DNA from 2 places in the Streptomyces sp. NPDC028298 genome. Region 2 is predicted to be linked to the other one. Evidence: riboswitches for the same ligand, from Rfam matches in the RefSeq annotation. Region 2 holds a riboswitch; the other holds the start of a gene.
The links. A riboswitch is a leader RNA that binds a small molecule or an ion and turns the genes downstream of it on or off. The one in region 2 is predicted to bind glycine.

Region 1: it holds a riboswitch for glycine, as region 2 does, so the genes downstream of both, gcvT (glycine cleavage system aminomethyltransferase GcvT) here and gcvP (aminomethyl-transferring glycine dehydrogenase) in region 2, are expected to answer to the same signal.

Annotation. Positions count from the first base shown of each region.
Region 1 is NZ_JBVHTL010000010.1:306,601-321,459, forward strand. Features, by position in the region: gene ACZ4TO_RS36055 (ABC transporter ATP-binding protein) at 1-1,188, opposite strand, end outside; gene ACZ4TO_RS36060 (ABC transporter ATP-binding protein) at 1,185-2,282, opposite strand; gene ACZ4TO_RS36065 (ABC transporter permease) at 2,279-3,286, opposite strand; gene ACZ4TO_RS36070 (ABC transporter substrate-binding protein) at 3,353-5,104, opposite strand; gene ACZ4TO_RS36075 (ABC transporter permease) at 5,164-6,162, opposite strand; gene ACZ4TO_RS36080 (enhanced serine sensitivity protein SseB C-terminal domain-containing protein) at 6,640-7,440, opposite strand; gene ACZ4TO_RS36085 (enhanced serine sensitivity protein SseB) at 7,668-8,441, opposite strand; gene ACZ4TO_RS36090 (AAA family ATPase) at 8,505-9,173, opposite strand; glycine riboswitch at 9,349-9,445, shown strand; glycine riboswitch at 9,446-9,556, shown strand; gene gcvT (glycine cleavage system aminomethyltransferase GcvT) at 9,591-10,709, shown strand; gene gcvH (glycine cleavage system protein GcvH) at 10,918-11,295, shown strand; gene glyA (serine hydroxymethyltransferase) at 11,307-12,566, shown strand; gene ACZ4TO_RS36110 (L-serine ammonia-lyase) at 12,730-14,097, shown strand; gene ACZ4TO_RS36115 (amino acid kinase family protein) at 14,150-14,859, opposite strand, start outside.
Region 2 is NZ_JBVHTL010000003.1:7,007-21,865, reverse strand. Features, by position in the region: gene ACZ4TO_RS15245 (PadR family transcriptional regulator) at 1-279, opposite strand, end outside; gene ACZ4TO_RS15240 (PhzF family phenazine biosynthesis protein) at 443-1,252, shown strand; gene ACZ4TO_RS15235 (CPBP family intramembrane glutamic endopeptidase) at 1,256-2,056, opposite strand; gene ACZ4TO_RS15230 (VWA domain-containing protein) at 2,241-3,998, shown strand; gene ACZ4TO_RS15225 (glutamate-cysteine ligase family protein) at 4,035-5,552, opposite strand; gene ACZ4TO_RS15220 (hypothetical protein) at 6,092-6,676, shown strand; gene ACZ4TO_RS15215 (DUF5999 family protein) at 7,071-7,277, shown strand; gene gcvP (aminomethyl-transferring glycine dehydrogenase) at 7,414-10,299, opposite strand; glycine riboswitch at 10,478-10,574, opposite strand; gene ACZ4TO_RS15205 (PRC-barrel domain-containing protein) at 10,689-11,057, shown strand; gene ACZ4TO_RS15200 (DNA polymerase IV) at 11,254-12,870, opposite strand; gene ACZ4TO_RS15195 (MerR family transcriptional regulator) at 12,940-13,614, opposite strand; gene ACZ4TO_RS15190 (bifunctional nuclease family protein) at 13,829-14,302, opposite strand; gene ftsR (transcriptional regulator FtsR) at 14,389-14,859, opposite strand, start outside.

The sequences.
Region 1 (14,859 bases), on a different contig from region 2:
GTCGGCGGCGAGCTCGGCCGGAGCCGTACCCGACACCTCGGCGGACTCCACGCCGGACACCAGCTCGACCGCTTCGCGGGCGGCCGAGAGCAGGACGACGTCCTGCGGAGCCTGGTCCGGGGCGTTCTCCGGGTGGTGGCAGGCGACGCGCTGGCCGGGCTTGAGCTCGATGAGCGGCGGCTCGACCGTCTTGCAGACCTGCGTGGCCTTCCAGCACCGGGTGTGGAACCGGCAGCCGCTCGGCGGCGCGATCGGCGAGGGAACGTCGCCGCGCAGCAGGATCCGCTCGCTCTTGGCGCCCCGGCGCTTGGGGTCCGGCACCGGCACGGCCGACATCAGGGCCTTGGTGTACGGGTGCATCGGCGCCTGGTAGAGCGAGGTGCGGTCGGCGAGCTCGACGATCTTGCCGAGGTACATCACCGCGATGCGGTCCGAGACGTGGCGCACGACGGAGAGGTCGTGAGCGATGATCACGTACGTCAGACCGAGCTCGGACTGCAGGTCGTCCATCAGGTTCACGACCTGCGCCTGGATCGACACGTCGAGCGCCGAGACCGGCTCGTCCGCCACGACCAGCTTCGGCTTCAGGGCGAGCGCGCGGGCGATGCCGATGCGCTGGCGCTGGCCGCCGGAGAACTCGTGCGGGTAGCGGTTGTAGTGCTCGGGGCTCAGACCCACCAGCTCCAGGAGCCGCTGGACCTCCTTCTTCACACCGCCCTCGGGCTCCACGTTCTGGAGCCGGAAGGGCGCCGAGACGATCGAGCCGATGGTGTGACGGGGGTTCAGCGACCCGTACGGGTCCTGGAAGATCATCTGGATGTCACGGCGCAGCGGACGCATCTTCGAGGCGCTGAGACGGGTGATGTCCTGGCCCTCGAACTCGATGGTGCCGCCGGTCGGGTCCTGGAGGCGGGTGATGACCCGGCCCATGGTCGACTTGCCGCAGCCGGACTCGCCGACGACGCCGAGCGTCTCGCCCTTGCGGACCTCGAAGTCGATGCCGTCGACGGCCTTGACCGCGCCGACCTGACGCTGGAGAACGCCCTTCCGGATGGGGAAGTGCTTCTGCAGCCCCTGGACCCGGAGGAGGACCTCACTGCTTTCCGAGGACTTCGCGCGGTGCTCGGGAGCCGCGGCCTGCTGCGGGATCACCGCGCCGGCGCCGTCCGTCTTGTTGTTCTCACTCACAGCTTCGGCGCAATCTCTTCGGTCCAGATCCGCGTGCGGTCCTCCTGCGAGAGGTGGCAGGCGGTGTAGTGATCGCTGCCAACGAGCTGCAGTTCGGGGCGCACGGTGCGGGTGACATTGCCCTTGGGCAGGTCCGCGTACGGGCAGCGCGGGTGGAAGGCGCAGCCCGAGGGGACGTTGATGAGGCTCGGCGGCTGGCCCTTGACGGGGATGAGCCGTTCGGACGTCTCACGGTCGATACGGGGCATCGAGCCGAGCAGACCCCAGGTGTAGGGGTGCTGCGGCTGCTCGAAGACCCGCTCGGCGGTGCCGCGCTCGACGCACCGGCCGCCGTACATCACGAGGACGTCGTCGGCGATCTCGGCCACCACACCCAGGTCGTGGGTGATGAGGACGACCGCGGAGCCGAACTCCTTCTGCAGGTCGCGGATGAGGTCGAGGATCTGCGCCTGGACGGTGACGTCCAGGGCGGTCGTCGGCTCGTCCGCGATGAGCAGCTCGGGGTTGTTGACGAGCGCCATGGCGATCATCGCGCGCTGGCGCATACCGCCCGAGAACTCGTGCGGGTAGCTGTCGACGCGCTTGCCCGGCTCGGGGATGCCCACGCGGTCGAGCATCTCGATCGCCCGCGTGCGGGCGACCTTCTTGCTGACCTTGTGGTGGGTGCGGTACGCCTCCACGATCTGGTTGCCGATCGTGTAGTACGGGTGCATCGCGGACAGCGGGTCCTGGAAGATCATCGCCATCTCGCGGCCGCGGAGCTTGCGCACCTCGTCCGGGTGGGCGTTGACCAGTTCCTTGCCGTCGAGCCAGATCTCGCCCGACATCTGGACGTTCTTGCCGCGCGCGCCGAGGCGGTGCAGACCCATGATCGCCAGCGAGGTGACGGACTTGCCGGAACCCGACTCGCCCACGACGCAGAGGGTCTTGCCCTTCTCGACCGAGAAGCTGAGACCGTCGACAGACTTGACCAGACCGTCGTCGGTCGGGAAGTGGACCTTGAGGTCGCGCACTTCGAGGAACGCCTTGGGAGCGTCCGAGGGCGAGGAGACGGGCTCGCCGACAGCGGCGCCGGTCTTGGAAAGTTCGGTCACGAGAGCCTCACCCGCGGGTCGGCGGCGGCGTACAGCAGGTCCACCAGGAGATTTGCCACGACGACGAAGAACGCGGCGAGAAGAGTCACGCCGAGGATCTTCGGCAGGTCGTTGTCGGTGATGCCCTGCACGGCGTACTGGCCGATGCCGTGCAGAGAGAACACGGACTCGGTGATCACGGCACCGCCGAGCAGCAGACCGAGGTCCATGCCGAAGACGGTGATGATCGGGGTGAGGGCGGCGCGCAGTCCGTGCCGGACCACGACCTTGCCCTCGCGCAGGCCCTTGGCACGGGCCGTGCGGATGAAGTCCTCGTTCATCGTCTCCAGCATGCCCGAGCGGGTGAGCCGCGCGTAGATGGCGGAGTACAGGAGAGCGAGAGAACACCACGCGGGGAAGAGGGTGTTGGCCCACTGCGCGGGGTTCTCGGTCAACGGGACGTAAGTGCGTCCGAAGATCGGCCAGTTGACGGTGAAGAGCAGCAGCGCCAGGTTGCCCGTGAAGAACATGGGCAGCGAGACACCGGCGAGCGCGATGCCCATGAAGGTGCGGTCGAAGAACGAACGCGGCTTGAGGGCGGAGATCACACCCGCGGCCACGCCGGACAGCAGCCACAGCACCGCGGCACCCGCGGCGAGCGAGAGGGTCACCGGAAGACGCGAGGTGAGGTCCGGCCACACGGCCTGGTGGGTCTTGAAGGAGTACCCGAAGCACGGCGCGTCACAGTGCGCCGTGGTGGGACCCAGGTCGTAGGTAGCGCCGCTGACGATCCCCTTGATGAAGTGCCAGTACTGGACGTAGACGGGCTGGTCCAGACCGAGGTTGTGCTTGACCGCGATGATGTCGGCCTTCGACGGGCTCTTCCCGATGTACTGCTGCGCGAGCTGGTCGGGCGTCTGGCCGGCCAGTCTGGGCAGCAGGAAGAAGATGGCGAAGGTGACCGCGGAGACGACCAGGAGCAGGATCGCTGCCGCTGCCGTCCGACGGAGGATGTACGAAATCACGGGGATCGGCGCTGGTGCCCGCGGGCTGAGCCCGCGGGCACCAATGCCTTCACCTGCCTTCCGGGGCTACTTCTTCGTGGTGCCGATGTTGAGGTAGTCGTACTGACCGCTGAAGGCCGCCGTGGAGACCAGGTTGGTCGCGTACTGCGGGCGGGCCAGCAGGACCTTGAAGTAGGTCAGCGGCACGAGGACGGCGTCGTCCATGGTCTTCTTGTCGATCTGCGTGTACAGGCCGAGACGCGCGGCGTCGTCCTGCGTGCCGATCGCCTTCTCGAGAAGACTGTTGACGTCCTTGTTGTCGTACTGCGACAGGTTGGTGTTACCGGAGTCGCCGATCGCGGAACCGTTCAGGATCTGCTGCAGGAAGCCGTAGCCGGAGGGCCAGTCGGCACCCCACTGCATCATGATCAGACCGATGTTGTTCTTCTCGGTGAACTTCGGGACACCCGCGTAGTCGGTGAAGTACTTGCCCGAGGGGTACTGCTTCAGGCTGGCGTTGATGCCGACCTTCTTCAGCGAGGCGATGATCGCCGTGGCGGCGTCGATCTCCTGCGGGCGGTCGCTGCGGGCGGAGATGTTGGTGTTGATGGTCTCCTTGCCGCAGGCCTTGAGCTGCTCCTTGGCCTTGGCGGCGTCACCCTTGTTGCCGGCCGACGCGTAGACGTCCGACTTCTCGTAGCCCGGGATGTCCGGCGGGAGAACCGTGGAGGCGATGTCGCCGCGGATCGGGCCGCCCTCGGCCGTCTGGACCGAGACCTTGTCGATCGCGAACTGCACGGCCTTGCGGCACGCGACGTTGTCGAACGGCTTCACCTTGGTGTTGATCGCCATGTAGACCAGACGGCCACCGTAGGTGTTGTCCGTGTTGGCCTTCTTGGCGGCGGAGGTGAGCACGTCCGCCTGGGTCGCGGCCTGGACACCGCCACCACCGAGGTCGATCGCGTCGCCCGCGAGGACGTCCTTGTCGATCGTCTCGGCGGCGACCTTCAGGTTGACGACGATCTTGTCCGGGTACTGCTTGCGCAGCGGGTCGGTCGCCGCGTCCCAGTTCTCGTTGCGCACGAGGACGGCCTGCTTGCCGTCGGCGTAGCTCTGGAACTTGTACGAGCCCGAGGACACGATGTTCTTGACGTAGTCGACGCCGTTGTCCTTGGCCTGCGGGACCGGAGCCGTCTGCGGCGAGGCGACCAGGTAGTCGAACTCCTGGAAGGCCGTCTTCAGGTGGAAGACGACGGTGGTGTCGTCCGGGGTCTCGATGGAGGAGAGGCCCTTGGCGCTCTTGTCCTTGTAGGGACCCTTGTACTTGTCGCCGCCCACGAGGAACTGCTGGAAGTAGTTCGGGCCGAGGGAGAGCACGTCACGCGCGAAGTTGGAGCGCTCGACCGCGTACTTGACGTCCTTGGACGTGATCGCGGTGCCGTCCTGGTACTTCAGGCCCGAACGCAGCTTGTACGTCCAGGTCTTGCCGCCGTCGCTCGGGACACCCTTGGAGGCCGCGAGGTCGGGGACAAGGGTGTTGCCCTTCTCGCCGGCGCCGGGCTGGAACGTCATCAGCGGGCGCGCGTACAGGCGGCTCAGGTTGTACATGTACGCGTAGTACGTGTTGCCCGGGTCGAAGGAGTCCGGCACGTCCGAGTACTCGTACGTGACCGTGCCCCCCTTCTTGGTGGAGGCGTTGACGACGTCCTTGGTCGCTGCGTTGGCCCCAGCTGACTTCGTGTTGTCGGTGTTCTTGTTGTCATCGGCCTTGCTGCAGCCTGCAACGAGCAGACTCGCGGAGCCGATGGCCGCAATGGCGGCCAGCGTTGACCTACGCATGATGGGCGGGTTCCCCTCCATTGTCGGAAACTTGGTGATCTCTCGGTGTCCGTCAGGCATCAGCGGCTGCGCGGGTCGAGAGCGTCGCGGAGACCGTCGCCCAGAAGGTTGAAGGCGAGGACGGTCACGAAGATGGCGAGGCCGGGCACGATCATGAACTGCGGGTCGACCTCGTAGTAGGTGACCGCTTCACGGAGCATGCCGCCCCAGGATGCCTGCGGGGGCTGGATGCCGACACCGAGGAAGCTGAGGGAAGCCTCGAAGAGGATGTTGGTCGGGATGAGCAGCGTCGAGTAGACGATGATCGGGCCGACCAGGTTGGGCAGCAGCTCCCGGAACAGGATGTACGGGCCCTTGGCGCCCATGCCCCGGGAGGCGTCCACGAATTCCCGCTCGCGCAGGGCCAGCGTCTGGCCACGCACGATCCGGCCCAGGTAGGGCCAGTTGAAGAAGCCGATCACGAAGATCAGCACGCTCAGGTGGAGCGGAAGCCCTTCGAGGCCGAACGCGCCGCCCTGAAGGGTGGCCGAGATGGCGATCGCGAAGAGCAGGAGGGGGAAGGCGAGGAAGGTGTCCATCAGGCGGCTGATGATCGAGTCGACCCGCCCGCCGTAGAAGCCCGCGACGACACCGAGGATCGCGCCGATCACGTTCGACAGGATGGTGGCGCCGAAGGCGACGACCAGGGACACCCAGGAGCCCTCGAGGAGGCGGGTGGCGAGGTCGCGGCCGAACTTCGGGTCCACACCGAGCGGGTGGTCGGCGCTCATGCCGCCCATCCCGCCCTTGGGCAGCGAGGTGTTGGCGTCGATCAGGTCCTGGTGGAAGGCGTTCGGGTCCAGCCCCAGCATCGACTGGATGGGGCGGGCGAGGATGGCCATCAGGATGAGCAGTACGACGATGACACCGCCGGCGACCGCCACCTTGTCACGCTTGAAGCGCGTCCAGGCGATCTGCCCCAGGGAACGGCCCTCGATCCGCCCCTTGTCGGCTCCGGCAAGCACAGCCTCAGGCTGCGCTTCCGTTGCCGCCGCGGTGGTCTCGATCGGTGCGGTCACAGTGACCCGACCCCTCTCGCCGGTGGTGACCGGCCTACGACTGCCGCTGTCTGCGGCTTGGTTCACTTGCTCGCCGGGAAGTTGACCGCAGATGGTGCGGTCCGGTGACCCGGCTGATGATTCGGCTTGCACTCGCTCACAGGATCGAACGACCCCGTGTCTGATGGGCGAGTCTTCAGTGCCGCCACGATCAGTTGCCAGGCTTCATGGAGAAAGTATGCGCAACCGTGATGCTTGTTGGGGGATTCCGTTATCCGAACAGTGGGTAACGGGAGCCGGACGACTGCCAATTGAGCCGAAAAGCCATGAAAGGGTCTTTTGGATCAGAAGTCCCGCCAAAACGGGACAATCGGCACATCAGTCGGCTTCCCCGCAGGTCAGCAGTATGGAACGCACGCCTCGTGAAGGCCGTGTGCAGAATCATGATGCCAGTCGTTCTCGCACTGGCATCCGACAGGTCCGGGATTCGGGACGCCCTCAGTAGCCGCCGCGGGCAGGCGGATAGCCGTAACCACCCGCGGTCGGCGCCTGCGCCGGAGCGCCGTGCGCCTCACGGTCGTAGAACGGGCGCGCGTTCGCGCGCAGCCACATCGCCACCGGGTCGAACTCGTCCGACATCGCGACGGTGGACACGGGCAGGCCGTCCGGAACCGCGCCGATGGACTGCTGCATCATCGCCCGCACCGAGTCGACGGCGGGCGGCGAGGTGTCGTACACGTCCAGGCCGATGGCCAGATACGGCGCCCCGACCGTGGGTTGGACCCAGGCCCGGCGCAACGACCGTACGGCCGGGGTCAGATGGGCGTTCTGCGTGAGCAGGGCGTAGAACTGCGGGATCTCGATGGCCGGTTCGGACAGCCGCAGCGGGCCCGCGGGCTGGCGCTCCAGGCCCGTGGCGATCCGGCGCAGATCCAGCCACGGGATGCCGAGGCCGCCGTTCGGGGCGTGCGGGTTGAGCCACAGGCCGAAGTGGTCCGGGTACAGGGTGCGGGCGACGTCCAGCCCGTCCACGACCTCGTAACTGCGGTTCCAGCCACTGGCCGAGAGCTCCTGCGCGGAGGTGACGCAGGGCGCGTAACCGAAGCCGTCCACCTGCATGTTCCCGTACTGGGCGTCCGGGGAGCCGGCCTGGCCGTGCCACAGCAGCATCCACACCTGGCCGGACGACGGGGTCGCGAGCGCGCGAAGGAGCGCCTCGTAGGCGTCGTAACGCCCGGGAGTCACCTGGCGCAGCATGTGCTCGACCTGCCCGGCCGCGGCCGTGCCCGACGCGCTCACCCTCAACCGCCCCTTCGCGAACAATTCACGACGAACTCATCCCTTACGCCCGAGGTACCGGTCACCGGCATGCGTCAACACCTCGACCAGGCCATGAAACCAGCTTATGCGGCGATCGCGCTCCGCCGGGGGAAGCAGTCGAGAGCCGGGAACCGCCACGCGGGGCGGCCCGGGGCCCCACGCGGCGGGTGTGCGGCCCCTCGGGGCACCCCCGCGGGCCGCTCCGTTCAGTGACCGTGCTGGTAGAAGGGCCGCACCTGCGCCCGCATCCAGTCACCGACCGGGTCCTGCGCCACGTCGAGGAGAACCAGGTTCACCGCGATGTTCACCGGAACCCGGCCGAGGGCGCGGCCCAGGGCGTCCAGGGGCAGGGCGCGCGCGTCGCCCTCCCACGCCGCGAGTTCGACGCCGATGAACATCACCGGCTCGTCGCCCTCGATGCTGGCCAGACAGCGCCGCGCGCTCAGGACGACACCGGTCGCGGCGAACTCCGCCGAGGCCGCGGCGAGGAAGTCCATCGGATCGTCCTGCCAGTCGGGCTCGAAGAGCCGCACACGGCCCCCGCTCGCCGACCCGTCCAGCTCGGTCCGCCCGGCCCGGCACAGCTCGGCCACGGCCGGCGGCGGCAGCGGCACGCCGACCACGCCGTCCGGGTTCACCACGATGCCGGCCTGCGGGGGCAGTCCGCGGGCGAACTCCACGGCGGGCGCGATCGTGAACGACATGTGCCCGCCGACGACCTGGCGGAACTGCTCCTCGGAGCTGAAGACGGGGACGTAGACCTGGCCGCCGATGTCCATCGTGGGCAGATCGAGCGGACCGCTCTGCGGGCCGCCGCCGTTGGGCAGCGGCACCCACACGAAGCTGCGGCCGAGCACCTCGACGATGCGGGCGGCCGCCGAGGGGCCGGGCACGCCGAGGGCGGAGGACAACACCTCCTCCAGCTCGTTGCCGGGCCAGCCGCCGTGCGGATGGGGGTGCGCCTGTGCCGGAAAGTCCATCTGTCTACCGTCCGCTTCGAACCGTTGTTCCGGCTGGAAAGGTTAGTGGGCCGCCGCGACCGGTCAGTGGCCGAAGTCGATCCTGTGCAGCACGTCCGCCGCGTCGCGGTCGATCAGCACCGCCGAGCCGCACCCCTCGGGCAGGTCTCCCCGCTCGGCGGAGCGCAGCAGCCGGGCGACCCCGCCGCGATGCCGGGCGAAGGCGTAGCGCGAGACGCCCCGGCCGCGCTCGCGCTGGCCGGCCAGCGCGGCGGCGGGCGTGACGTCGAGCAGCAGCAGGTGCAGCGCCCCGCCGCGGCGCCGGGCCTCGCGGGCGAGCCAGCGGCGCACCCAGGCCTGCGTGCCGCAGTCGTGCACGACGACCCCGCCGCCCCCGCGCAGGGCGCGGCGCAGGCCCGCGTAGTGCGCGAGGCGGACGAGGGGGCGGTAGAGCGCGTACGGCAGCAGCCCGGACATCCGGCCGTCCCAGCGGTCGCGGGTGTCCTGGGAGTCGACGCGCGCGCCCCGCACGGCCCGCCGCATCAGCGTCGACTTGCCGCTGCCCGGCAGCCCGCTGACCACCACCACGTCGTGCGTCCCGAAGCGCAGACCGTGCGGACTGTGCCCGACCCGGTCACGGAGGTCCCGCACGACGGCCGCGGGACGCCCGCCCCGCGCCTCGCGGGCCGGTGCGCCGGGCTGCTCGGGCAGTGCGAGACCCGAGGTCGTCGCGTACGCCCTGGTCCTGTTCACCGTGACCGTCCTCCCCTTCGGTGTGGAGTCCCATCCCCGTCAAGTGTAAAGAGAAGGTAATGCCCGGTGCTTCCCCATTTCATGCGCGGACTGCCACAGCACGGTCACAGATGGCGGGCTGCCGTGATCCGACAGCGCGTGCGATGATGGCCGCGCCAACTGCATACCGGCCGCTTGAATCCGCGCGGGAGAGTCCTGGGTACGTGTGCCCGGGCGCCGAAGGAGCAAGTCCCTCCCTTGAATCTCTCAGGCACCGTTACCGCGCGGGCGAGGCACATCTGAAAAGCGGGCCGCTCCGTCGGCTCCACCCAAGGTGCAAGTCAGGACCACCGTTTCGTGGGGTCTTGATGAACCTCTCAGGTTCCGATGACAGATGGGGAGGAACGACCTCGCCGTCATGCCCTGGGAGCCAGACCGATGAGCAGCAACGCACCCCGTCACACCGCGCTCGATGCCCTGCATCGTTCGCTCGGCGCGACCATGACCGACTTCGCGGGCTGGGACATGCCCCTGCGCTACGGCTCGGAGCGCGACGAGCACCTCGCCGTCCGCACGAAGGCCGGACTCTTCGACCTCTCCCACATGGGCGAGATCACCGTCACCGGACCGCAGGCGGCGGCCCTCCTGAACCACGCGCTGGTCGGCAACATCGCCACCGTCGGCGTCGGCCGCGCCCGCTACACCATGATCTGCCAGGAGGACGGCGGCATCCTGGACGACCTGATCGTCTACCGCCTGGCCGAGCACGAGTACATGGTCGTGGCCAACGCCTCCAACGCCCAGGTGGTGCTGGACGCCCTCACCGAGCGCGCCGCCGGTTTCGACGCCGTGGTGCGCGACGACCGTGACGCGTACGCGCTGATCGCCGTGCAGGGCCCCGAGTCCCCCGGCATCCTCAAGGCGGTCACCGACGCCGACCTCGACGGCCTGAAGTACTACGCGGGCCTGCCGGGCACCGTGGCCGGCGTCCCGGCCCTGATCGCCCGCACCGGCTACACCGGCGAGGACGGCTTCGAGCTGTTCGTCGCCCCCGCCGACGCCGAGAAGGTGTGGCAGGCGCTCACCGACGCGGGCACCCCGGCCGGTCTCGTCCCCTGCGGTCTGTCCTGCCGCGACACGCTGCGCCTGGAGGCGGGCATGCCGTTGTACGGGCACGAGCTGACCACCTCGCTGACCCCCTTCGACGCCGGCCTCGGCCGGGTCGTGAAGTTCGAGAAGGACGGCGACTTCGTGGGCCGCGCGGCCCTGGAACAGGCCGCCGCCCGCGCCGAGCAGAACCCGCCGCGGATCCTCGTCGGCCTCATCGCCGAGGGCCGCCGGGTGCCGCGCGCCGGGTACGCGGTCGTGGCCGACGGCCAGGTGATCGGCGAGATCACCTCCGGCGCCCCCTCCCCCACGCTGGGCAAGCCGATCGCGATGGCGTACGTCGACGCCGCGCACGCCGCGCCGGGCACCGGTGGTGTGGGCGTGGACATCCGGGGCAGCCACGAACCGTACGAGGTCGTGGCGCTGCCGTTCTACAAGCGCCAGAAGTGACACTGGCCCGCACGGGCCGGACATGACACCGGCCCGCACGGGCCGGACATGACACGGACGCCTTCCGGGCGCCGCCCCCGGCGGACGCCCCCGAGGCGCCGGCACCGGCGGGCGCCCGCCGGGTGCCGGACGTGACCCTGGGCACATCGGCCCGGTCACCCACGCTTCCCTCCATCAGCACTCCACCGCGTACAGGAGAATTCAGGTCATGAGCAACCCCCAGACGCTGCGTTACAGCAAGGAGCACGAGTGGCTGTCGGTCGCCGAGGACGGCGTCGCGACGGTCGGCATCACCGAGTTCGCGGCCAACGCGCTCGGCGACGTCGTCTACGCCCAGCTCCCGGAGGTCGGTGACACGGTGGCCGCGGGCGAGTCCTGCGGCGAGCTGGAGTCGACCAAGTCGGTCAGCGACCTGTACTCCCCGGTGAACGGCGAGGTCGTCGAGGCCAACCAGGACGTCGTGGACGACCCGGCCCTGGTGAACTCCGCGCCCTTCGAGGGCGGCTGGCTGTTCAAGGTCCGCGTCGCCGGCGAGCCCGAGGACCTGATGTCCGCCGACGAGTACACCGCGTTCACCGCCGGCTGAGGAGTCACCGCATGTCTCTCATGAACACCCCCCTGCACGAGCTCGACCCCGACGTCGCCGCCGCCGTCGACGCCGAGCTGCACCGCCAGCAGTCCACGCTGGAGATGATCGCCTCGGAGAACTTCGCTCCGGTCGCGGTCATGGAGGCCCAGGGCTCGGTCCTGACCAACAAGTACGCCGAGGGCTACCCGGGCCGCCGCTACTACGGCGGCTGCGAGCACGTCGACGTGGCCGAGCAGATCGCCATCGACCGGGTCAAGGACCTGTTCGGCGCCGAGTACGCCAACGTCCAGCCCCACTCGGGCGCGTCCGCCAACCAGGCCGCGCTGTTCGCGCTGGCCCAGCCCGGCGACACCATCCTCGGCCTGGACCTGGCGCACGGCGGCCACCTGACCCACGGGATGCGGCTGAACTTCTCCGGCAAGCAGTTCAACGTGGTCGCGTACCACGTGGACGAGGCCGGCCTGGTCGACATGGCCGAGGTCGAGCGGCTCGCCAAGGAGCACCGCCCGAAGGTGATCATCGCGGGCTGGTCCGCCTACCCGCGTCAGCTCGACTTCGCCGAGTTCCGCCGCATCGCGGACGAGGCCGGCGCCTTCCTGTGGGTCGACATGGCCCACTTCGCGGGTCTGGTCGCGGCGGGTCTGCACCCGAACCCGGTCCCGTACGCGGACGTGGTCACCTCCACCACGCACAAGACGCTCGGCGGCCCCCGCGGCGGCATCATCCTCGCGAAGAAGGACTTCGCGAAGAAGCTGAACTCCTCGGTCTTCCCGGGCTTCCAGGGCGGTCCGCTGGAGCACGTGATCGCGGCCAAGGCCGTCTCCTTCAAGGTCGCCGCCTCGGACGACTTCAAGGAGCGCCAGCAGCGGACGCTGGACGGCGCGCGCATCCTGGCGGAGCGTCTCGTCCAGGACGACGTGAAGGCCGTCGGCGTGGACGTCCTGTCCGGGGGCACGGACGTGCACCTGGTCCTGGTGGACCTGCGCAACTCCGCGCTGGACGGGCAGCAGGCCGAGGACCGCCTCCACGAGGTCGGCATCACGGTCAACCGCAACGCCATCCCGAACGACCCGCGCCCGCCGATGGTCACCTCGGGCCTGCGCATCGGCACGCCCGCCCTCGCCACCCGCGGCTTCACGGCCGAGGACTTCACCGAGGTCGCGGACGTCATCGCCGAGACGCTGAAGCCGTCGTACGACGTGGACGCGCTGAAGGCCCGGGTGTCCGCTCTGGCCGACAAGCACCCGTTGTACCCCGGCCTGAAGTAGTTCCGCAGGGTTTCTGTCCTGCGTTTTCACCCCGTACGGTTGTTTTCGTACGGACATCCGGGGCACCGCGCACACTGGAAGCAGAGCGCGGTGCCCCGTTCCATGCAGTCCCGCACCACCTCTGCCGGACAACGGCGTCCGGCGAAACCAGCAAGGAGTTCCCGTGGCCATCTCGGTCTTCGACCTGTTCTCGATCGGCATCGGCCCGTCCAGCTCCCACACGGTGGGCCCGATGCGCGCCGCGCGCATGTTCGCGCGGCGGCTGCGCAACGAGGACCTGCTGGCCCCGGTCGCCTCGATACGCGCCGAGCTGTACGGCTCCCTGGGAGCGACCGGTCACGGCCACGGCACCCCCAAGGCGGTGCTGCTCGGTCTGGAGGGCGCCTCGCCCCGGACGGTGGACGTGGAGGGCGCCGACGAGCGGGTCGAGAAGATCAAGAGCTCGGGCCGGATCCGGCTGCTCGGCGAGCACGAGATCCCCTTCTCCTTCGACGACGACCTGATCCTGCACCGCCGCAAGGCCCTGCCGTACCACGCCAACGGCATGACGATCTTCGCGTACGACGCCTCGGGCGGCCTCGTCCTGGAGAAGACGTACTACTCGGTGGGCGGCGGCTTCGTCGTCGACGAGGACGCGGTGGGCGAGGACCGCATCAAGCTCGACGACACGGTCCTGAAGTACCCGTTCCGCACGGGCGACGAGCTGCTGCGGCTCACGAAGGAGACCGGTCTGTCGATCTCCGCCCTGATGCTGGAGAACGAGCGGGCCTGGCGCACCGAGGAGGAGATCCGCGAGGGGCTTCTCGGGATCTGGCGCGTGATGCAGGCCTGCGTCTCGCGCGGCATGACCCGCGAGGGCATCCTGCCCGGCGGTCTCAAGGTCCGGCGCCGCGCCCCCCTCTCCGCCCGCCAGCTCCGCGCCGAGGGCGACCCGCTGGCCCACGCGATGGAGTGGATCACCCTCTACGCGATGGCGGTCAACGAGGAGAACGCGGCGGGCGGCCGGGTCGTCACCGCCCCCACCAACGGCGCGGCGGGCATCATCCCGGCGGTGCTGCACTACTACATCAACTTCGTGCCGGGCGCCGACGAGGACGGGGTCGTTCGGTTCCTGCTCGCGGCCGGGGCCATCGGCATGCTCTTCAAGGAGAACGCCTCCATCTCGGGCGCCGAGGTCGGCTGCCAGGGCGAGGTCGGCTCGGCCTGCTCCATGGCGGCCGGCGCGCTCGCCGAGGTGCTGGGCGGCAGCCCCGAGCAGGTCGAGAACGCCGCCGAGATCGGCATGGAGCACAACCTCGGCCTGACCTGCGACCCGGTCGGCGGTCTGGTCCAGATCCCTTGCATCGAGCGCAACGGCATGGCCGCGGTGAAGGCCGTCACGGCGGCCCGGATGGCGATGCGCGGTGACGGCTCGCACCTGGTCTCCCTCGACAAGGTCATCAAGACCATGAAGGAGACCGGCGCCGACATGAGCGTGAAGTACAAGGAGACGGCCCGGGGCGGGCTCGCGGTCAACATCATCGAGTGCTGAGCGGGTACGGCCCCGAGCGCTGAGCGGGCGGCCCCGCACCGGCCCGCGCCGGTCAGCCGGGGCGCTCGCCCTCCGGCGCGGGGGCGGGAACGGGTGCGGCTCCCGGGCCGACCAGGACGTCGCTGTGCGCGGACCGGGCCTTGGACGGCGGGGGCGCGGCCGGTCGCGGGGCGTCCACGGTGTCCGGGGCGTCCGAGGCGTCCGGGTAGAGCAGGCCGTGGCGTCTGCGGGCCTCGGCGGCGGCCTCCGGTCGCGGCACCACGGTGTGCTCGGCCCGGCCGTCCGCCCGCAGGGTGGTGACCAGGCACAGGCCGTCGAGCAGGCGCGCGGTCCGCAGGTACCGGGCCGCGCCACGCGCTCCGGCCGGCACCGCGAGACACACCGCGTCCGGGGTGTCGAACTCGGTGACCGTCAGGCCCTCGGCCCGCAGCCGTCCCCCCACGGACCGCCGTTCCCGTCCGGACCGGAACGACCACACGTCGCTGTCCTTGAGCACGACGACCGCGGCCGCCGCCGGACCCGCCCCGACGGCCGTCCCGGCCTCCGGAGCGCCGCTCCAGGGAAAGGGGCGGCACAGCAGCCGCACCCCCTCGCGCTCCGCCCAGTCCACGGCGCCCTCGTGGACGACCTTGGCGCCGTGGCGCGACATCCGGCGCACTCCCTCGTAGCTGATCCGGGTCAGGGTGCGCGCCGCCGGCACGAGGTGGGGGTCGGCGGTGCACACCCCGGGCACGTCGGAGAAGAGCTCGCAGGTGTCCGCGC
Region 2 (14,859 bases):
CAGGGCGAGGATCGACGCGCGTACGTCGCCGCGCCGCGCCCTGCCCCGGGGTCCGCCCCGGCCGCCGCGCCCGCCCCAGGGGCCCGGGCCGAAGCCGGGTCCGCCGAAGCCGAAGCCGGGACCGCCGGGTCCGCCGCCGGGACCGCCGGGACCGAAGGGCCCGAAAGCCCCCCGCAGCCCCTCGAAGCCGCCCCGACCCCGACGGCCGGGTCCGCCATGGTGTCCATGTCCGTGTCCGTGTTCGTGCTCGTATCCGAAGTCTTCTCCACGGGAACGCATCGCCATCACTCCACTCCATCGTTGATCGGTCGCGATGCGTCAACGATATATCGGTAGTGTTCGCATGACAACCCCCTGCCGAAATACCTCCCTCGCCGGCAGGGGGCCAGCCGGCCCCGATTGGCCTTGGCCGGTGGGCGCCCGGGACCGCTAGCTTCGGGACATGCGGATTCGTATCGTCGACGCCTTCACCGACCGCCCCTTCGCCGGGAACCCGGCCGGGGTCCTCCTCCTCGACTCCTTCCCCGACGACGCCTGGCTCCAGAACGTGGCCCGGGAGGTCAACCACGCGGAGACGGCGTTCACCCACCGGCTCCCGGAGGGCGGCGAGGCGGACTGGGCGCTGCGCTGGTTCACCCCCGCCACCGAGGTGGCCCTGTGCGGACACGCGACCCTCGCCGCGGCGCACGTCCTGACCACCACAGGCGCCCATCGGGGCCCGGTGCGCTTCGCCACGCGCAGCGGTGTCCTCGTCGCCACCCCCGAGGCCGACGGCTCGATCACCCTCGACTTCCCGACGGCGCCCCTCACCCCGGTCGAGATCCCCGACGGTGTCGCCGAGGCCCTCGGCGCCGAACCGCTGCGCACCCTCGACACCGGCCCGAACACCGGTGACCTGCTGGTCGAGGTCGCCGACGAGAAGACGGTCCGCGCCCTCGCCCCGGACCACAGGGCACTCGCCCGCCACTCCGAGCGCGGCGTCATCGCGACCGCACGCGCCGAGGACCCTTCACGGGGCTACGACTTCGTCTCCCGCGGCTTCTTCCCGAACGTCGGCATCGACGAGGACCCGGTCACCGGCAGCGCCCACACGGCCCTGGCCCCGTTCTGGTCGGAGCGCCTCGGCCGCCGGGCCCTCACCGGACTGCAGGCCTCCCCGCGCTCCGGCCTGGTCCGCACCGAGGTGCGCGGGGAACGGACCCTGCTCTCGGGCCACGCGGTCACGGTCATCGAGGGCGAGCTGCTCGTCTGACGATCACGCGGTCGGGAGCCATCCCACCTTGCCCGCGAGCAGCGCGTACCCCACGAAGGCACCGATGTCGAGCAGCGAATGGGCGACCACGAGCGGCCCGACCCGGCCCCAACGCCGGTACAGATAGACGAAGACCACGCCCATCACCATGTTGCCGACGAACCCGCCGATGCCCTGGTAGAGGTGGTACGAACCGCGCAGCACCGCACTCGCCATCAGCGCCGTCCCGGGCGTCCAGCCCAACTGGCCGAGCCGCCGCAGCAGATACCCGACGACGATGACCTCCTCCAGCACGGCGTTCTGCACGGCCGACAGGATGAGCACCGGATACTTCCACCAGACGTCCGGCAACGCCTCGGGCACCACCGTGAGGTTGGCGCCGAACCCGCGCGCCGCAAGGTAGAAGGCGATTCCGGTGCTCCCGATCACCGCCGCGACCAGGGCGCCGCGTCCGAGGTCCGGCCAGGGACGCGTACGGTCGAAGCCGATCACGCGCATCCCCTGGCCCTCGCGGATCAGCAGGTGCGCGACGAGCGCGACCGGCACCAGCGCGGACGCGATGCCGAAGAGCTGCCAGGCCAGGTCGAGCCAGGGACGGCCCGGCGCCGCCGAGGCGTTGAGGGTGGCCGCCTGATCCTTGAGCCCGCCGGGTTTCGTGACCGATCCGACGAAACTGATGAGCGCTGACACGCCGCTCGCCCCGAGCGACAGGGCCAGGACGAGCAGCGTCTCGTCCCGGAGAATCCGTCGGGTCAGCCTCTCGGCCGGAAAAGAATCGGCCACCGGTCCCGCCTCCACCTGCACTCCCGCCTCCAGTTGGGTATTCCCGCCGCATCCCCGTCCGCGCCCCGCTAGGGTCTCGAAAGAAGTTACGAAGATCGTGCGCGACAGGCCGTCGGGGGGCGGGCACCGTACGGGGCCTGCGTCCCCCTTCCCCTGTTCCGCGGCTGTCTCACGGCTCAGGCTCACCCGGGAGGACCTCACCGTCATGGGACGACACAGCTTGCCCGATGCTCGACGGGCGGGCTCCGCCGACCCCCGGATCCGCGCGCGCCGCCGCAACACGGCCCTCGCGACGGCACTCGTCCTCACCGTCGTCGGAGGCACGGCCGCCGCGATCCACGGGGGGCTGTTCTCCCTCGGGAGCTCCTGCGAGGACGACGTGGTGCACATCGAGGTGGCCGCCTCCCCGGACATCGCGCCCGCGCTCAGGGCCATCGCCGAGGACGCCCGCGAGAAGGACGTCACCTCCGACGGCCGCTGTCTCGACGTCGGCGTGACCGCCCGCGAGTCGTACGAGGTCGCCGCCTCGCTCGGGAAGGGCGAGAAGTCCGACGTGCAGGTGTGGGTGCCGGACTCCGACGCGTGGGTGGACCGCGTCACCGGCACCAGCGCCGCCACGCAGGTCACCAGCCTGGGCAACGTCGCCTCCTCACCCGTAGGCGTCGCCGTGGTCCCGTCGGCCGCCAAGGCACTGGGCTGGCCCGACAAGACGTACACCTGGACCGAGCTGGCCGGCGACTCGACACGGGCCAGGAAGCTACGGCTGGGCGCGGTCGACCCCGCCCGCAGCTCGCCGGGACTGCTCGCGCTGGCACGGATCAGCGCGGCCGCCTCGGGCGTCAAGGACGGCGACGTCCGGGCGGCGGCCCTGGCCAAGGCGCTCTCGCACCGCACCTCCGGCAGCGACACCGCGCTCCTGGACACCCTGCCCCGCGACGGCTCGGACGGCGCCGACAGCAATCAGGCCCTGATCCTCTCCGAGCAGGCCGCGTTCGCGCACAACAGCGCTCAGGACGGCGGTCAGGACCTCGACCTGTTCTACCCCAAGGACGGCTCGCCGCTGCTCGACTACCCGTACACGCTGGTCGACGAGCCCGGACTGAGCACGGACGAGGGCCGCGCGGCCCTGCGGTTCATGACCCTGCTCGGCGAGGCGGCACCCCGGCAGTTCCTGCGGCTGTTCGGGTTCCGCACCGACGCGGAGAGCCCGGCGGCCACACTCGTCGCCGAGGCCGGCGGCAGGTCGCCGCAGCCGTACGCGCGCGTCCTGGCCGACTCCTCGTCGAAGGGCGCGGTCCAGGAGGCCCTCGGGATGTGGACGATCACCGTGGAGAGCGCCCGGATCACGACGGTCGTCGACGCCTCCTCCTCCATGGGCGTGACACTGCCGGGCGACGGGCGGTCCCGTATGGACGTCACCAAGGAATCCCTGCTCCAGGCCCTCGCCACCTTCACCGCCGAGGACGAGATCGGGCTGTGGAAGTTCTCCACCAAGCTCGACGGCGACAAGGACTACCGCGTCCTCGTACCGACCGAGCGACTCGGCGACAGCAAGAAGAAGGGCAGCCAGCGCGCGAGACTGACCGCCGCCTTCTCCTCCCTGAAGCCGGTCCCGCACGGAGAGACCGGTCTGTACGACACCACGCTCGCCGCGTACAAGGAGGCCGTCGCCTCCTACACGAAGGGCCGGTTCAACGCGCTCGTCGTCCTCACGGACGGGGTCAACCGCGACCCCGGCAGCATCTCCCGGTCCGAACTCATCACCGAGCTGCAGAAGCTGGCCGACCCGGAGCGCCCGGTGCCGCTCATCGCCATCGCGGTGGGCCCGGACAGCGACCGGCGGGAGGTCGACGAGATCGCCAGGGCGACCGGCGGCTCCGGCCAGCGCGTCAACGAGCCCTCACAGATCCACGCGGCGATGCTCAAGGCGATCACGGCGGCGGGCGCCGGAACCCCGGACTGACCGCTCCCGGCGCGACGTCGGGCGCACCGCCTCGCGTCACCCCAGCGGAACCGGCTCCGGCAGCCCGACCGGCCATGTGTGCACGGGCTCGCCGAGATGCATCAGCTCGCCGTAGCGCCGCGTCGTCGCGGCCAGCGCGGCCTCCCGGCCGAGCCCCTTCTCCAGGGCCCGGTGGAAGGTCGCCGCCTGCCAGGTCGCGCCGTTGACGCGCAGCCGGCACCGGTCCTCGATCACGCCGAGGTAGAGGTCACGGTCGGCGGGCTCGATGCCCCACGCGTCCAGGCCCGCGGCGGCCAGCGGCAGCAACTCGTCGCGCACCAGGTTCGCCGCGTCCACCTGCGCGGTCCCGCCGTAACGGCCGCGCCGCGGCCACTCCAGGCGGGCCTCGATGCCGTGCCGGCAGGCCTCGTCGAAGTTCGCCGCGGCCGCCTCGAAGGACATCCGGGTCCACACCGGACGCTGCTCCTCGGCGAGCGCGCGGACCAGGCCGTAGTAGAAGGCCGCGTTGGCGATGACGTCGGTGACGGTCGGTCCGGCGGGCAGCACCCGGTTCTCGACCCGCAGATGCGGGACGCCGTCGGCGATCCCGTACACGGGCCGGTTCCAGCGGTACACCGTGCCGTTGTGCAGCACCAGTTCGGCCAGCTTGGGCACGCCCCCGGCGTCGAGGACGCCGAGCGGGTCCTCCTCGTCGCAGAAGGGCAGCAGGGGCGGGAAGAACCGCAGGTTCTCCTCGAAGAGGTCGTACGCCGAGGTGACCCACCGTTCGCCGAACCAGGTGCGCGGCCGGACCCCTTGCGCCTGCAGCTCCGGCGGCCGGGTGTCGGTGGACTGCTGGAAGAGCGGGGGCCTCGACTCGCGCCACAGCTCGCGCCCGAACAGGAAGGGCGAGTTGGCGCCGATCGCGACCTGCGCGGCCGCCACCGCCTGCGCGGCGTTCCACACGTCCGCGAACCGGCCCGGTGTGACCTGGAGGTGCAACTGCACCGAGGTGCAGGCGGCTTCGGGCGCGATGGACGTCGACCTGCAGACCAGGCGCTCCACCCCGTCGATGTCGAGTGCGAAATCCTCCCCGCGCGCGGCCACGATCTGATCGTTGAGCAGCATGTAGCGGTCGGCCTCCGACAGGTTGGAGGACACCAGATCGTCCTGCCCGAGCGTCGGCAGAATACCGATCATGACGATTCCGGCGTCGACCTCGCTGGCTTTCCGGTGGGCATACGCGAGCGAGGTGCGGATCTCCTCGGCGAGCCGGTCGAATACCCGGCCGCCCAGCCGGTGTGGGGCTATGTTGACTTCCAGGTTGAACATGGCGAGTTCTGTTTGGAAGTCGCGGCTCGCAATCCTTTCGAGAACCTGCCCGTTCATCATTCTGGGCATGCCGTCAGGACCCGCGAGATTCAATTCGATCTCCAGGCCCATCAGGTTCTTCGGACGGTCGAACCTCTTCTCCTCCAGCAGTCGCTCCAGCCCCGTCAGACACTGTCGGAGCTTGTCGCGGTGGCGCTGCCGATCGGACAGGCCGAACGTCCCTGCCACGACCTTCTCCCCCATCGAAGTGTCCCTCCTCGGATGGGCAGGCCGAGTTACGGCCCTGGCGTCCCGGGTCACGGGGGATGATGCCCAGGCAACACGATCCATAACGTCCCGCGCGGGCTCTTCGACCGCTAGTCTGGACATCGGCCCCGGGCACATTCACCGGGCATGGAGCATTCAGCAAGTTTACCGGCCGGAACGATCTCGTGAAAAACGCCGACGAGAATCGGCCGACCGCTCGGGCGAAGCATTCCGAGGTCACCGCGTTTCGATCGCGCAGAACCGGGAGGAATCCCGCATTTCGCCGACCGGATATCGACTTGTTCTTCGAATTCGCGACGACTAGACGAAACACCGCCTGAACACGCGTCGTATAAACTCCGCTACCGAGGCAGAGAGTTGGCGCTCGCGGTCCTAGGTCCTGTCGTCACGGTGACGGCGGCAGGCGACACCCTGTCGGCAGATCCAGACCCCTCGCCCCTCTGACCCGAGAGCTGACAGCGCCGTCCGCCCCCGCCCTCGCGCCACTGTGCCTGTCGAATGAGAGGCGACCCACCATGCCGCTGCACGTACCCCCGGCTCCCGCGCCCGCCCTGCGCACCGTACTCACGGCACTCGGTTCCCCCACCGCTGTCCGCGAAGCCCGTACCCCGTCCCTGCGCCTGGCGCAGGGACCCGTCACCCCCGAACTCCCGCTGCCCGTCCACGTCCTGGACCGCATCACCCCCGCGGGCGCCTCCGCCACCCGGCTCGCCGGGTGGCGTTTCCTCATCCGTAGCGGCGACCGCGCGGTGGCCGCCGCCGACACCATGCTGACCCCGGACGGCTGGGCCTTCTCGCGCTTCTTCGAGGGCCCGTACATCGCCGCCACCGAACGCGCCCTGCGACAGGCCGAGACCATGCAACAGCCCTACCAGGCGCGGCTGCTGTCCGTGCCGGAGCTGTACATGCTGACGCTCTGGCTGCACGGCGACTGCACGGCGGACGGCGCCACCGGCCATCCGGCCGCCACCGACCTCCTCGTCCCGCTCGCACCCGCCCCGCCCGGCATCGCCGCGCACCGGCCGCACCTCGTCGCCGAACTGCTGCCGGTCCTCACCCACCGGGTCACGCCGGCACCGCTCCTCAGCTCGCCCGCCTGAACCTCCGATCCTCGCGTCCGTGCCCCGCAGCCGTGCCCCACACGGGTAAACCTGCCGCGGGGCACGGCGCTGTCGCGAACCCGGAGCAGGGTTCGCTCGTTAGCGCTGAAGGCCGCTCGTACGAGGGGAAACGCGCTCCACGCCCAACCGGACTAGCCCGATCCGGCCACCTCGAACCACCCGAAAGGACGGCGCAGTTGGGGTGAACCCTCCGCACGGGTGATGCGTCATCAACCTGTGAGAAGCGGTGCCCTCAAATCCCTGCGGATCGGCGCCCGTGGGGCAACACTGGGGTCAGACCACACACCAACGGGGGGCGGCGATGAGTACCTCGAGCCGCAAGACAGACACCACAGCCATCACTCACATCTCGACCCAGCGAAAGATCCCATCCATGTGCCAGCACCAGCCACTGTGTCCCGCAGCCGAATCAGCCGACCGGGAGTCCGCCCGCCTTGTGGCGCATCACCCGGAGCAGGGATGGAGCCTGCTGTGCAACGGCGTTCTGCTCTTCGAGGACACCGGTGAGCTCCTGCCGGACGGGCAGATCATCGCCCCGCACCGCCCGCTGGGCGGCGCGCCGGTGATGACGGCCGCCTGAGCCGCACGACCCCGGGCGGCCGTGACAGGCCGCCCAGACACACGAGGGGCCGGCCCGGAGACGTACTCTCCGAACCGGCCCCGACGCATGTCCGAGGACGATCACTCCTCGTAGGCGTCCGCGTGCCGAGCGCTGATCAGTCCTCGTAGGCGTCCAGCGGCGGGCAGGAGCAGACGAGGTTCCGGTCGCCGTAGGCCTGGTCGATGCGGCGCACCGGCGGCCAGTACTTGTCGGCGGCCGAGACACCGGCCGGGAAGACGGCCTCCTCGCGGCTGTACGCGTGCTCCCAGTCGCCACCGAGCGCGGCGGCCGTGTGCGGCGCCCCGCGCAGCGGGTTGTCGTCCACGGACCATTCGCCGCCGCCGACCTTCTCGATCTCCGCGCGGATCGCGATCATCGCGTCGCAGAACCGGTCGACCTCGCCCAGGTCCTCGGACTCGGTCGGCTCGATCATCAGCGTGCCGGCCACCGGGAACGACATCGTCGGCGCGTGGAAGCCGTAGTCGATCAGGCGCTTGGCGATGTCGTCGACGCTGACGCCGGTCGCCTTGGTCAGCGGGCGCAGGTCGATGATGCACTCGTGCGCGACCAGACCGCCGGGGCCCGTGTACAGCACCGGGTAGTGCGGCTCCAGGCGCTTGGCGATGTAGTTGGCGGACAGGACGGCCACCTGCGTGGCGCGCTTGAGTCCCTCGCCGCCCATCAGGCGGACGTACGACCAGGAGATGGGCAGGATGCCCGCGGAGCCCCAGGGAGCGGCCGAGATCGGGCCGACGCCCGTCTCGGGACCGGCCTCGGGCTGGAGCGGGTGGTTCGGGAGGTACGGCGCCAGGTGGGCGCGCACACCGACCGGGCCGACGCCGGGGCCGCCGCCGCCGTGCGGGATGCAGAAGGTCTTGTGCAGGTTCAGGTGCGAGACGTCGCCGCCGAAGTGACCCGGCTTGGCGAGACCCACCAGGGCGTTCAGGTTGGCGCCGTCGACGTAGACCTGGCCGCCGGCCTCGTGCACCTGGGCGCAGATGTCGGCGACGTGCTCCTCGAACACACCGTGTGTCGAGGGGTACGTGATCATCAGCACCGACAGTTCGTCGCGGTACTGCTCGATCTTGGCGCGCAGGTCCTGGACGTCGATCTCACCGTCGTCCGCGGTCTTCACGACGACGACCTTCATGCCGGCCATCACGGCGCTGGCGGCGTTGGTGCCGTGCGCGGAGGACGGGATGAGGCACACCGTGCGCTGGTCGTCGCCGTTGGCGCGGTGGTAGCCGCGGACGGCCAGCAGACCGGCCAGCTCGCCCTGCGAACCGGCGTTGGGCTGGAGCGAGACCTTGTCGTAGCCGGTGACCTCGGCGAGCTGGTCCTCCAGCTCGTGGATCAGCGTCAGGTAGCCCTGTGCCTGCTCGGCGGGGACGAAGGGGTGGAGCTGCCCGAACTCGGGCCAGGTCACCGACTCCATCTCGGTGGTCGCGTTGAGCTTCATGGTGCAGGAGCCCAGCGGGATCATGCCGCGGTCGAGCGCGTAGTCGCGGTCGGAGAGCTTGCGCAGGTAGCGCAGCATCGCCGTCTCGGAGCGGTGGTCGTGGAACACCGGGTGCGTGAGGTACGCGTCGGTGCGCAGCAGCGCGTCCGGCAGGGTGTCCTCGGTGCTCGCGTCCAGCGCCTCGACGTCGCCCAGGACACCGAACGCGCTCCACACGGCGGTGAGCTGCTCGCGCGTGGTCGTCTCGTCGCACGAGATCGACACCAGGTCGGCGTCGACGAGGCGGAGGTTGACGCCGTTGTCGCGGGCGGCGGCGACGATCGCCGCGGCGCGGCCCGGGACCCGCACGGTGAGCGTGTCGAAGTAGGCGCCGTGGACGACGTCGACACCGCCGGCGGTGAGCCCGGCGGCCAGCACCGTGGCGTAGCGGTGGGTACGCCGCGCGATGGTCCGCAGGCCCTCGGGGCCGTGGTAGACGGCGTACATGCCGGCCATCACGGCGAGCAGCACCTGGGCGGTGCAGATGTTGCTGGTCGCCTTCTCGCGGCGGATGTGCTGCTCGCGCGTCTGCAGGGCGAGGCGGTACGCCTTGTGCCCGTCCGCGTCCACGGACACGCCGACCAGCCGGCCGGGAAGGCTGCGCGCGAACTTCTCGCGGACCGCCATGTATCCGGCGTGCGGACCACCGAAGCCCATCGGCACGCCGAAGCGCTGCGTCGTACCGACCGCGATGTCCGCGCCGAGCTCGCCGGGCGAGGTCAGCAGGGTCAGGGCGAGCAGATCGGCGGCGACCGTGACGACGGCGCCCAGCTCGTGCGCCTGCTCGATGATCGGCTTGATGTCGCGTACGGCACCGGAGGCGCCGGGGTACTGGATCAGCACGCCGTTGATCTCGCGCCCGGCGAGGTCGGCCGGGATGCCGTCGGCGAGGTCGGCGACGACGATCTCGACGCCGGTCGGCTCAGCGCGGGTCTCTATGACGGCGATGGTCTGCGGCAGCGCGTCCGCGTCGACCAGGAAGAGACCCTTCTTGTTCTTGCCCATGCGGCGGGACAGCGCCATGGCCTCGGCGGCGGCAGTGCCCTCGTCGAGGAGGGAGGCGCCGGAGGTCGGCAGCCCGGACAGCTCGGCGACGACGGTCTGGAAGTTCAGCAGCGCCTCGAGTCGGCCCTGCGAGATCTCCGGCTGGTACGGCGTGTACGCGGTGTACCAGGCCGGGTTCTCCATGACGTTGCGCAGGATCACCGGCGGCGTGAACGTGCCGTAGTAACCCAGGCCGATCATGGAACCGAGCACCTGGTTGCGGTCCGCGAGGGAGCGGAGCTCGGCCAGTACCTCGGCCTCGGTGCGCGCGGCCGGCAGGTTCAGGGCCTCGACGTTCTTGATCACGTCCGGCACCGCGGCGGCCGTCAGCTCGTCGAGCGAGCCGTAACCGACCTGCGCGAGCATCTTGGCCCGTGCTTCGGAGTCGGGTCCGATGTGGCGCTGCTCGAAGGGGATTCCCTGTTCGAGCTCGGAGAGCGGAATGCGAGGGGCGGTCATGGCGGAGGCCTCCTGGTCTGACGCGACCTTCGAGGGGCACCCCGGCACGGGTACCCCGACGGCCTCCCCCTCTGTCATCTCAACCTGAGAGTTTCACCGGATGGTCCCGCGGACGACCCGGCTTTCACCGTCGGTGAGAGCGGAGGCCATCGACACCCGCCCTGCTTTCCAGAGTGACCTCGTCCGTGCGGTACGTGAGCCTGAGAGATTCCGGGGAGGAGTTGCTCCTTCGGCGCCTCCGACGAAATTCCGGAGGACTCTCCCGCACGGGATCAGCAGCCGCTTGCCAGCCTACCAGCGAGGACAAGACGACAGCCTTCGAGTGGCCGCCTTCACAAAAGTGCCCTTTTGTAGTACTTACGGATGAGTTTGCGACCACTGGAGGGACCGTGCAGACCGACATCGATCCGCGCAACCTGATCGGCCGCAAGGCGTTCGACAGCAACGGCACCAAGATCGGCACGATCGACGAGGTCTACCTCGACGACGCGACCGGTGTCCCGGAGTGGGCGGCCATACGTACGGGGCTGTTCAGCAGGGACGCCTTCGTACCCCTGGAGCCCAGCGAGATCGTCGAGGGGACCTTGCGCATCCCCTTCGACCGGGCCCTGATCAAGGACGCCCCCGACTTCGGCGTCGGGCGCCACCTCTCCCCCGAGCAGGAGCTCCAGCTCTACCACCACTACGGCCTCGACGTGGCGTCCCCGCCCCCGCCGGACCGCGACTTCGGCCACCTGGCGGGCTCGGAAGACCCCTGATCCCGGGATCCCGCCCGCACCTACAGCCCGGCCCTGAGGCTCCGCACCCCAGCTTCCGGGCCGGCGGCCGTCCCAGACCTCCGCGCCCCGACCTCAGGGTCCGACGACGGGGGCCTCGGCGTTCCGCCTTCCGGGACGGGCAGGTCGGAGCTCCGGGGTCCGGGACGGCCGGGTCGACGCTTCGAGCTCCGGCTTCTCAGACGGACAGGTCGGCGATCCGGGTTCCGGGTTCCCGGAAGGACAGGTCGACGCTCCGAGTCCCGGGCTCCGGGACTGCCGACTCGGCGCTCCTGGCTCCGGCTTCCCGGACGGACGGCTCGGCGCTCCGGGGGCCGGCTTCCTGGACGGACGTCCCGTGGTGGCGCGCCCCTGCCTGGGCCGCCGGCGCGGGGCCCTGGGCCTCCGGACCCTGCGGCCCCGATGACCCGGGGCCGGACGGCGCCCCGTCGGCCGCCTCGGGTCTTCGCTCCACCAGCGGCAGCGGGTCGGCCGGTTCGAGCAGCGGATCGTCCGTCCGGAAGGTCCGCACCCGGCCGGGCTCGGAGTACGGCGTCTCGAACCGCACGGTGACCCGCCCGAGCCCGCTCCCCTGCACCCAGCCGTGCCCGTACTCGGCATGCCGCACGTCGTGCCCGGAGGGCCATCTCCGCTCGGTCGGCGGCGCCGGCTCGGCCACGGCGGCCGCCTGGGCCGGTTCGTCCGCGGCGTGGTCCTCGGCCACCGGCTCCCCCACGGCCGCGGCCTGCGCCTGCGCGAACAGGTCCTCCTGCGTGTAGTCGGCGAGCCCGGAGACACCGACCCCCAGCAGCCGGACGCCACCCGTCGTGTCCACGCCCTCCAGCAGCCGGGCGGCGGCCTCCCGGACGACCCCGGGGTCGTCCGTGGGTCCCCGCAGCGTCTCGGACCGCGTCAGCGTCGAGAAGTCGTACCGGCGGACCTTCAGCACGATGGTCCGCCCCGACAGCCCGGCCCCGCGCAGCCGCCGCACGCACCGGTCAGCGAGCCGCTGCACCTCGAGCTCCACCCGGACCCGGTCGTGGATGTCCACGTCGTACGTGTCCTCGACCGACACCGACTTGGTCTCCCGCTCGGCCACCACGGGCCGCTCGTCGTGGGCCAGCGCCATCGCGAACAGCGCGTGCCCGTGAGCCTTCCCCAGGAGGCGTACGAGCTCGTCCTCGCCCGCCTCGGCGAGCTCCTCGACGCTGTTGATGCCGGCCCGGCGCAGATGGTCGCCCGTGGCGGGCCCCACGCCCGGCAGCGTCCGCACCGGCATCGGGCCCAGCAGCGCCCGCTCGGTGCCCGGCTCGATCAGGACGAGACCGTCGGGCTTGGCCTGCTCCGAGGCGATCTTCGCCAGCATCTTGGAGGCCGCCAGACCCACCGATCCCGTGAGCCCCGTGACGGCCCGGATGTCCGCGCGCAGTTTGACGCCGGCCAGCCGCGCCGACGCCTCGTCCCACGCCGCCCCGCCCGCCTCCAGGTCCACGAACGCCTCGTCCAGGCTCAGCGGCTCCACCAGCGGCGACAGGGCCCGCAGCAGCCCCATCACCTGCTCGCTGATCTCTCGGTACAACCCGAAGCGCGGCACGAGGTAGGCGGCGTTCGGTGCGCGCCTGCGGGCCTGGGCCATGGGCATCGCGGAGTTCACCCCGAAGACGCGTGCCTCGTACGACGCGGTGGCGACGACTCCGCGGGGTCCGAGCCCGCCCACGACGACGGCCTTCCCGCGCAGGCTCGGCTTGGACGCCTGCTCCGCCGAGGCGAAGAAGGCATCCATGTCGAGATGCAGGATCGTGGGCGCGGTTCTCACATCTCCGATGCTGCCCTACGCCACTGACAATGCCCCGGCTCACCGGGGCATCGCGTCATCGCACGCGGCTCACACCGCACGGTTGCGCCTGCGCGCCAGTTCGTCCGCGGGATGGTGCGAGAGGAGAGTCTCGCCGGTGTCCACACGCTCTCCGTGCAACTGGGACAGAGCCCCCTCGACGTCCCGCCACACCACGCCCACGGCGATGCCGAAGACGCCCTGGCCGCCCTGAAGCAGCGCGTGGACCTCGTCCGGGGAGGTGCACTCGTAGACCGTCGCGCCGTCGCTCATGAGCGTCATGCGCTCCAGGTCCTGGAAACCGCGCTCCCTGAGGTGCTGGACCGTGGTGCGGATGTTCTGGAGCGACACCCCGGTGTCGAGGAACCGCTTGACGATCTTGAGGACCACCACGTCCCGGAAGCTGTAGAGGCGCTGCGTCCCCGACCCGTAGGCGGGACGCACGCTGGGCTCGACCAGTCCGGTCCGCGCCCAGTAGTCGAGCTGTCGGTAGGTGATGCCCGCGGCGGCGCACGCCGTGGGTCCTCGGTAACCGACCTCCTCGGGAACCGTCCCTCCCTCGTCGGGCACTGCTGCCGGCCGGACCGGAACCTGTTCGGCCGCGCTGCCGTGATGGGGGCGCCCCCTGCTCGAGCCGAGCCGAGAGCTTGGGGGAGGGTACGGGCCGCTCTCTCCCGGACCGTGTCCGGGAGCACCCCCAGCCGTACCGTCGCCGCTGCTTCTCACGCCGACCTCCGTCCTTGACCTGCCTTCTCGACGGTAGGCAGTCACCAGGGGCGCGTCAACGATCGCCACACTCGGCACGCCGAGTGATAATCACCCTAAGAGTGGTTTCCCGTGCCCTACCGCGGGGAAAGGCTAGCCGAATGCTCTCGGCGCGGGCCGCGGCACACCACACTCGCCCCGGGCAATTGCCGCCCGCGAGAGCCGCCCGGCCGGCTCACTGGCTGTTGGTACCGAAGTCCTCGGGCGAGATCTGGTCGAGGAACTCGCGGAACTTCTCCACCTCGTCCTCCTGCTCGTCCGGGATCGCGATCCCCGCGTCGTCGAGCACCCCGTCGCTGCCGTAGATGGGCGTTCCGGTGCGCAGCGCCAGCGCTATGGCGTCGGACGGTCTGGCACTCACCTCGACCCCGCTGGCGAAGACGAGCTCGGCGTAGAAGACGCCCTCACGCAGGTCGGTGATGCGTACTTCGGTGAGTTCCTGGCCGACGGCCTCCAGCACGTCCTTGAACAGGTCGTGGGTCAGCGGTCGGGCGGGGGCCATGCCCTGCTGAGCGAAGGCGATCGCCGTCGCCTCCCCCGGTCCGATCCAGATGGGGAGGTAGCGGTCGCCTCCCACTTCACGCAGAAGCACGATCGGTTGGTTGGAGGGCATTTCGACCCGGACACCTACGACATCGAGCTCGTTCACACAGCAACCCTAGGCCGTGCCCGGGACGTTTGGGTAGTCGGGCACAGAACGGGTGGACGATCCACAGCCTGCGCCGGGGGCGCGGATCAGCGCAGACGCACGCCCAGCGCGGTCTGCACGAGCGCCGCGTGCAGCTTCACCGTGAGCCCCGCGAGTTCCTTCGTACGGGCTTCCGCGTGCGCCCGGGTCTGCGGATTGCGGTGGCGCCGCAGCGGGGCGACCACCTGGTCCACCAGTCCCGCGTCACGCTCGGCCGCGGCCTTCATCGCCCTCAGATGGCGCGGCTCGATCCCGAAGCGTCCCAGCTCGACGACGAGCGCGGCGACGGTCACCGCCTCCGCGTCGTAGACACCGTCGGGCAGCGGGCCGATCAGTCCGTACGACTCCCACTCCTGGAGCTGCTGCTCACCGATCTCGGCGGCGGCCAGCAGCTCCTCACGGCCCACCCGGGCCACCGTGGGGCCCTCGGGCTCGCCGTAGAGCTCCCCGTGGGGTTCCTGCTCCCCCGCCTCGCGCTGGCGGCCCACGGAGGGCAGACGCACCTGCTCACCGCGAGC